One region of the Lysinibacillus parviboronicapiens genome, then DNA from elsewhere that is predicted to be linked to it. Evidence: predicted binding sites of a transcription regulator. Region 1 holds the regulator's gene; the other holds the start of a gene.

Region 1 (4,404 bases):
AGCGAATTTCCCCTGCGAGAGCTGGCAAATCCTTCACAATGGTTTTTAGTAAAGTCGATTTACCGACACCATTTGGACCTACGAGTGCAATCCGATCCTCCCGGAAAGTACGCAGTGAAATACCACTTGAAATTTGCTTCTCCCCGTAACCAACAGCTAATCCATCAATTGACAACACATCGTTTCCACTTTGGCGGTCAATCGTAAAGCCGAAGCTAGCAGATTTTTCATCGCCATCGGGAGAGTCCATCCATTCTGTACGTTCGAGCATTTTACGACGGCTTTGAGCCATTTTTGTCGTAGAGGCACGCGCTATATTTTTTTGGATAAAGTCCTCAAGCTTAGCCTTCTCATCCTGTTGACGCTCAAACATCTTCATGTCACGCTCATAGTTTTTCGCTTTTTCGTCTAAATAGGCACTATAGTTTCCAGGATACTTTGTCACACGATGACGAGAGACTTCATAGACAATCGAAACCACTTGGTCTAAGAAATAACGGTCATGAGAAACAATTAAAATCGCGCCTTCATAGCCTTTTAAATATGTCTCTAACCATGACAGTGTCTCAATATCTAAATGGTTAGTTGGCTCATCGAGAATTAATAAGTCAGGTTTGCTCAGAAGGAGTTTTGCAAGTGCTAAACGTGTACGCTGTCCCCCTGATAGCGAGCTAATAGCTTTATCATAGTCTTCAGGATAAAACTGCATACCGTGAAGTACAGAACGAGTATCTGATTCATATTGATAACCGCCTGCATCCTTAAAATCGTGCTGTAATTGGTCATACTCGGACATAACTTTGGCGTACATATCGGCATTTTCATAAACAGCTGGGTCAGCCATTTGTTGTTCTAGGGAACGTAAAGTCTTCTCTTGTGCATGAAGCGCTTCGAAAATTGTCATCATTTCGTCCCAAATAGATAATGTAGAGTTTAGCCCAGCATGTTGTTCTAAATATCCGATTTGTACACCCTTTGGAATAATGATATCACCAGAGTCATACGACATTTGACCAGCAATTATTTTTAGTAAAGTGGATTTACCAGCGCCGTTGCGCCCTACTAATGCTACGCGATCACGGTGTTGAACTTCTAGTTTTACGCCACTTAAAATTTCATCTGCAATGAAGGATTTATATAGTTGATTGACTTGTAATACAATCATTCTTGACACCTCAATTCCTTCTTAGTGTAATAGATGGGAGATTTGCTTGCAATGTCAGTGCTTTACTTATTCCGAGCTGTCATGTAAGATTGAAACGATTTCCCTTTAGTTAGTGGCGTAATAGACGCCACTAACTAAAGGGAAATCCCCCAGTGGATGTCAAAAATTTTAATCGTATAAGCATGTTTCAAAATCAGTATTCAAATCCGCTGAGGCGAATTTGATGTGTTTATAAGGAGGAAAAAGTTTGAAACAAGATGTGAAAATTCCACAAGCCACAACCAAAAGACTTCCTCTTTACTATCGATTTATCCAAAACTTTGCACAAGAGGGTATGGAACGTATCTCGTCGAAGGAACTGAGTGAAGCAATGAAAATTGACTCTGCAACTATTCGCCGTGACTTTTCTTATTTCGGAGCGCTGGGCAAAAAAGGATATGGCTATGATGTACAGCATTTATTAACGTTTTTTAGCCAAACACTTGATCAGCATGAAACAACAAAAGTGGCGTTAATTGGTGTAGGGAATTTAGGTAATGCGTTATTAAAGTATAATTTCCAGAAAAATCATAATACACATATTGTGGTTGCATTTGATTCAAAGGCACCAAAAGAGGGGAAAATGACAAGTAATATTCCTGTTTATCACCCTGATTTATTAGAAGAAAAGTATGCGGAATACGGCGCGGAACTTGCAATATTAACGGTATCACCACGCTCAGCACAAAAAATGGCTGACCGATTAGCGGCGATGAATGCCAAGGGTATATTAAATTTTACGCCAGAGCGCATTACGGTACCGGAGAAGATGCAACTGTTAACAATTGATTTGTCGGTAGAATTGCAGGCATTAATTTATTTAATACGTAATCAGGAAGAATAGAGATTACATAGAGGATTGGAATTTTTGTCAAATCACGGTGCTAGATTCAACGGTTTAAAGATATCTAGACGAAAAACTTTCACATATAATTAGTTAGCAAAATGACGAAATATGCGTTAAAATGGTGGATATAAAGAGGAGGTGGCTTTAGTGGGTGGTATTGGTCCTATGAGCCTCATTATTATCGGTGTTGTTGCTTTATTAATTTTTGGTCCTAAGAAGTTACCGGAGCTAGGTAAAGCATTCGGTTCAACTCTTCGTGAATTCAAAAATGCTACTAAAGGATTAGCAGACGATGAAGATGATGACAAGAAAAAGAAAGAACTAGATAAGTAAGTTAGGATGTTTGAGGAATGAATCCAAAAGATCTAACTGTCATTCAACATATAGAAGAATTAAGAAAACGGCTTTTCATTGTTGCCGTTTTCTTTGCGCTAGCGATGATTGGAAGCTTCTTTGTTGCAAAACCACTTGTAAAGTATATTCAAGATACAGGTAAATCATATAATTTAGAACTCCATGCATTTGATGTGACGACACCACTTGCTATATATTTTCAAGTGATTTTTTTACTTGCGTTTATTCTCTCTTCACCAGTGTTAATGTATCAATTATGGGCATTTATTAGCCCAGGTCTCCGTGAGGTAGAGCGTAAAGCAACACTAAGTTATATACCATATTCGTTTATTTTATTTATTGCCGGATTATCTTTTTCTTATTTTTTACTGTTCCCATATGTCATGAAGTTTATGATGAATTTATCTGGGGAACTTGAAATTACTCAGGTAATAGGTGTACATGAATATTTCTCATTTTTATTTAAACTTACAATACCTTTTGGTTTTCTGTTCCAACTGCCTATTGTGGTATTGTTCTTTTCACGTATAGGCTTATTAAGTCCTAATTTACTAATACGTATTCGAAAATATTCTTATTTTGCACTGTTTGTCTGTGCTGCATTGATAGCTCCACCTGAATTAGGATCACATTTAATGGTTTCAGTACCGTTATTTATGCTTTATGAAGTTAGTATCATGATTTCACGTGTTGGCTATAAGAAATATTTAAAATCAGAAGAAATTCGTTTGAAGGAAGAACAAGAGGCTGAGCAAAAGCGTCAGGTTGAAGAAGCTCTTGAGCAACAGCGCCGACAAATTGAAGAATTAAAATAATAGTTAACTCATGATAGCTCGTTGCATTCTAGATGCACCGGGCTTTTTGTTATTTAGGGGATGGTAGTTATTAAATAGGGCTCGGGTATTTCACACCGTTCTAATAATAGAATGCGCTGATAGTCTTTTATTGCTTAGCATACGTTATATTAGTACCCAGCAATAGAAAAACCGCTCGGATATTAGAAAAACCAGAGCGGTTAAAAAAATTATTGCATTTTTTCTAGTTCTTCAAGAAACTTTTGTAGTGGTTCTGCATAGAATTGTACGAGTGTCACAAATCCATTTAACATTACATGTGCGATGATTGATGTCCAGATTCTTTTTGTTTTGTGATATAAAAAAGCAAAGATCAAACCACAAATGGTATAGAGCAAGATATGTGAAAAATCGAAGTGAATGAGCGCGAAGAAAATGGCACTCACGATGGCCGCTACCCAGAAGTTCGTTGTTTGGACAAGCGAGCCAAAAATAACACGGCGGAAGACGAACTCCTCCAAAATAGGTCCAAATACAACAATAGCTAAAATAGCGATTGGGGCACCTTTGGCAATAGCAACAATATCAGCTGTGTTTTGTGAGCCGCCTTCGATGCCAAATATGGCCATTTCAATAGCTGCACCGATCATTTGTCCGAAAAATACAAGGAAGAAACCTAAAATACCCCACATAATTGTTAGTGGTATTGTTTCCTTTTTACCTTGATAGACATCCCAAAATGATTTGTCACGAGATGTTAAAATTAAACTTAGAATCAAAGCAATGGCAAAGCTAAGCGCGATATACCAACCTTGCGTTATTGGGGCCGCCTGCGCAGCAGGTAAACCCGTCGTACTCATCACAACTTTGTGGAACGGCAAAATGAGCCATCTGCCTGACAACTGCATGATAATGTAAATGATTAAAACATAAAGAGCCGTTTTTTTATGGTTAATACCTTTTAGAGAATTATTCACTGACAAAATCCTTTCCATTCATATGCTTCCTTTCTATTGTAGAGGAATATGGAAAGAAAACAAAATTTTTCGAAGTTCTGGCTTGCAAAAAAAGAAGTGATTGATTATCATAATAAATGTGTTAGCACTCATTGATATAGAGTGCTAATAAACTCTCAACAAATATTTTATTATTAGGAGGTTGTTTCACTTGTTAAGACCACTAGGAGATCGTATTGTAATCGAACT
Region 2 (4,404 bases), 120 kb from region 1:
ACCTGAGCGTTATGAAGCTCTACCCGAGCGGTCCCCACCATCATCCGAGCAGTGAATAAGCTATACGTTCATTTACATAACTAGAGCTAAAAAAGAGCCGCTATTCGCGACTCTCTCCCACGTTTTTCGTGGCATGGCGGTCTTTTGGTGCCCACCAAAAAGCAACTACAATGCCGATAATAACGACTATAAACGGAGCATAAAAAATAATAAACTTATCCATAACCACAACCTCCTATGCGTGATTGTCTTCTTTTCCTGTTACATAATTTTTGTTGAACAAGAATAGTTTCAACAATAAATACAAGGATGGAATGAGCAGACATAATCCTAAAATAAAGGCAATGATTAATGCAATCGCCATTTGTGTGCTCGTAAAGCCATCATAAATTGTTAAGTATGGATACAGTAAATAAGGATATTGAGCAATACCGTACGCAAAGAAGGCCACTGCAAATTGTGCAATTAAAAGCCCTACAGCAAGCCCGTAATTTTTACGCATCCATAATAATCCCACCGTAATGATAAATAGTATCGCTGAAATAGCGAACATCCACCATAAATTTACCATATGGCTATAACTTTCTGGATTGATGGATTTCATTTCATACATGATTCCAAGTGCACTAATCATTAAAGGAAGGGCCCAAATAAGGGCATATTTTCGCATTAAATTTGTTGCTTCCTTATCATTTGCCTTATGGGCGTACCACGTTAAGAACACGGCTGATATATACAATACCGCGGCAATACTCAGGACAACGATGCTCCAAGCAAATGTACTAGTATACAATGTAAAATAATTCAGCACTGGTTGTTCATTGACAATATCCACATAGCCACCCCCTGCAATCGCAAAGACAACAGAAAGTGAGGCGGGAATGAGTAAACCTGCCACACCATACGTTAGTGTGTAACCGATATGTCCACGTGAACCATATGCCTCAAACGCATAGTAGGAGCCTCGAATTGCTAACAAAACCAACGAAATACTAACGGGTATAAGTAATATTGTTCCATAATAGAAGGCTGTTTGTGGGAAAAATCCGACGATCCCAACAAAGAAGAATACTAAAAAGACATTTGTAACTTCCCACACCGGCGATAAATACCGTTTAATAATATTCGTCAAAATGTGATTTTTCCCGATGAGTAAACTATATGCATTAAAAAATCCTGCGCCAAAATCTATTGATGCAACAATCACATAGCCAAATAAGAAAATCCACAATACCGAAATTCCTAGTATCTCTAGTGTCATAGAATATCACCGCCTTTTTCAGAATGGCGATCTTCAATCTCACGTTCGATTGGGTTCTTTTTAAACATACGAATCAATACGACGATACTCCCGATGCCTAAGACAGCATATACGCCTGAGAACAAGAGCATCATTAGATCCACATGATCGCTTGTTGTAGCGCCTTCTGGTGTACGCATCAATCCGTATAAAATCCATGGTTGACGCCCAACTTCCGCAAGCCACCAACCCGCTTCAATCGCAATAATTGACAGCGGACCGCCAGCAACGATAATCCAGCGATACCATCGTGCATGGATGAATTGCCAACCACGTGCTTTCCCTAACACATAAAGTAGTGATACTAACATCATAAACATGCCAATAAAGACCATGATATTAAATAAATAGTGAATATACAGCGGAGGGCGATCCTCTTCTGCAAATTGATCTAAGCCGATAACTTCTGCCATTGGATTATTATGCGCTAAAATACTTAAAGCATAAGGTACTTTAATGGCATATTTAACTTCCCCATCCTGCATTATTCCAAGTAAGATAAGTGATGCTTTATCTTCAGTTTCAAAATGCCACTCAGCTGCCGCTAATTTTTCTGGTTGGTATTCTGCTAAATACTTTCCTGAGAAGTCACCGATAATGGCTGCTGCTATTGAGAAAACTAAACCAACTTTCATAAGTAATAACAATGCTTTTTTATGATATATATGATTCGAACCTTTTAACATACGATAACCTGCAATGGCAGCTAAAACAAATGCTGCTGTCATATATGCTGTAACAAGTACATGGGCTACCTTTGTTGGCATAGCTGGGTTAAACATCGCTATAAAGGGTTGAATATTAACAAGCTGCCCGTCAACAATGTCAAAACCTTGTGGTGCGTTCATAAACGCATTCACAATGGTAATAAATACTGCCGACATGGAAGCACCAACTGCAACTGGAATCAGTAACAGCATATGCTTTTTCTGACTGTCGAAGCGATCCCAAGTGTATAAGTATATGCCTAAGAAAATAGCTTCAAAGAAAAATGCGAACGTTTCCAAAAATAGAGGTAAAGCAATTGTTTGGCCTGCTAGTTGCATAAAATTCGGCCATAGTAATGATAATTGCAAGCCAATCGCAGTTCCTGTTACGACTCCTACTGCAACTGTAATAACGAAGCCTCTCGCCCAACGTCTCGCCAGTAAAATGTAATGCTCATCATTCTTTTTATATCCAGTCCATTGCGCAATCATGATCATTAACGGTACTCCTACACCTATCGTTGCGTAAATAATATGGAACGATAAGGTTAGTTCCGTTAATGCCCTACTCCAAAAGACTGCTGATTCATTCACCATTTCTTTGCCCTCCTAACTTCCAAATACTTTGCCAAGTATAGAAAGTAGCATTATAATTGCAACGCCAAAACTTAACCACATAAGCTTTTTTTCTTGTGACTTATACAAAGGCAACACTTCCTTTCCCTTTCCCTTACCCACATTTTCCACTATTGCAACGAAAAAAACCTTTATAATGGACCGAAATTTCGGCCTATTATAAAGGTTTCAAATATTGTTCATGTAATATACGCACATTCGCCAAACATTTTTCTTAATTCGTTCACAATCCCCAATTTATAGAGAATTGATGATGTCTTGCTGTATCTTTACCTGTCGTTCGGTACTTTGCATTGATAAACAATGAACCAGATATTATGGTTTAAAGGACTTTTTAGGCAGCCCCACTGATAAATTAAATACGGTCTTCCTCACGAATATCTTCTATAGGTACAAATATTTCAATATGGCGCTTTAAATTTTCAAAAGTTGCAGGCGCATCTCCACCATATTCCCCATCTAGGTTTAAATGAACTTCATTTTCAGTAGTTACCTTAACGACACTTGCCTTTTTGTAAATAACACGATCATCATTTAAATGTTCGCCTCTTAATGCCATTGCGGCGAGCTGAATAAATTCAGGTAAACTCACCTTTTTCAATACAAGTAATGTGAAATATCCATCATTAATGCTCGCATCAGGTGCTAATTTTTCAAAGCCACCTACTGAATTTGTTAAGCCACATAAAAACATCATTGCATCTCCATCAAATACCTCACCATCATATTCGATGCGCATATGTGATGCTTTAATAGATGGAATCATTTCAACTGCTTTTAAATAATAAGCTAGTTGCCCTAGCATCGTTTTCATTTTGCTTGGCACTTCATAGGTTAGCTCTGTAATACGCCCACCTGCAGCAATATTGATGAAATAGCGTTCTCCATTTAGTAATCCAACATCAACCGGTAACGTATCGCCTTTAATAATGATTTCAACGGCTTCATCAATATTTCTTGGAATATGCACGGCACGCGCAAAATCATTGGTTGTGCCCATTGGAATGAGACCAACTTTTGGGCGTTTTTCAAATTGACTCACACCAGAAACAACTTCATTTAGCGTACCATCTCCACCAACAGCTACAATAATGTCAAAGCCGCGTTCTACTGCGTTTCTTGCTGCATGTGTTGCATCACCTTCGCATGTTGTTGCGTGACATGATGTCTCATAGCCAGCTACCTCAAGTTTTTCTAATACTTCTGGTAGATGCTTTTTAAACGCTTCACGTCCAGATGTAGGATTATAAATGATTCTTGCTCGTTTCATAACATACCTTCCTGCTTCATTAGATTCTATTTCATTCAACGTATTATTTGTTGAAATGTTGCATTGCTTCTTCTAGAAATAACGGCTGTTAAAATACCTTCCATCACTCTAGATGAAGCTATTGTAAGCTACGATTTTAGTTACTCTTTATTGCAATGCTGCTGTAACCTGTTTTTTAAAATCTTCGTAAACAAATGACCAAAACGCCTTGTTTGTCATACTTTCTTCACGAATTTCAGCATATAGCGCTTTTTGAGCTTCCTCAAATGTAGGATCTTCTTTGTCTGGTAAGCTAGCGCGTTTGTTGACAACATTGTCCTGTAATTCAGGCGCACGTGGTCCCCATTTGCCAATAACTTGACCAGCATCGTTTAATAATACATACATTGGAATCGCACGTCCACCATTTGTTAAATAACGGTCAATTAAATCTGTATCTGCATCACGTAATACCGCACGCATGTCTAATCCTGCTGCCTCAGCTATACGGC

What was found. Region 1 encodes Rex, which represses fermentation and respiration genes when NADH is low (regulators of the CRP and FNR family bind a similar motif). Its sites were predicted from a motif close to TTGTGAAATATTTCACAA; they were not measured.
Region 2: a site for Rex is predicted at 2,855-2,872, ahead of C9J31_RS20540 (cytochrome ubiquinol oxidase subunit I). Genes of this name have one in related genera too.

The regions. Positions count from the first base shown of each region.
Region 1 is NZ_CP073713.1:4,359,020-4,363,423, reverse strand. Features, by position in the region: gene C9J31_RS21055 (ABC transporter ATP-binding protein) at 1-1,165, opposite strand, end outside; gene C9J31_RS21050 (redox-sensing transcriptional repressor Rex) at 1,413-2,048, shown strand; gene C9J31_RS21045 (twin-arginine translocase TatA/TatE family subunit) at 2,199-2,384, shown strand; gene tatC (twin-arginine translocase subunit TatC) at 2,402-3,220, shown strand; gene C9J31_RS21035 (CPBP family intramembrane glutamic endopeptidase) at 3,430-4,194, opposite strand; gene groES (co-chaperone GroES) at 4,367-4,404, shown strand, end outside.
Region 2 is NZ_CP073713.1:4,240,651-4,245,054, forward strand. Features, by position in the region: gene cydS (cytochrome bd oxidase small subunit CydS family protein) at 101-223, opposite strand; gene C9J31_RS20535 (cytochrome d ubiquinol oxidase subunit II) at 236-1,261, opposite strand; gene C9J31_RS20540 (cytochrome ubiquinol oxidase subunit I) at 1,258-2,604, opposite strand; gene C9J31_RS20545 (diacylglycerol kinase) at 2,999-3,913, opposite strand; gene C9J31_RS20550 (thioredoxin family protein) at 4,061-4,404, opposite strand, start outside.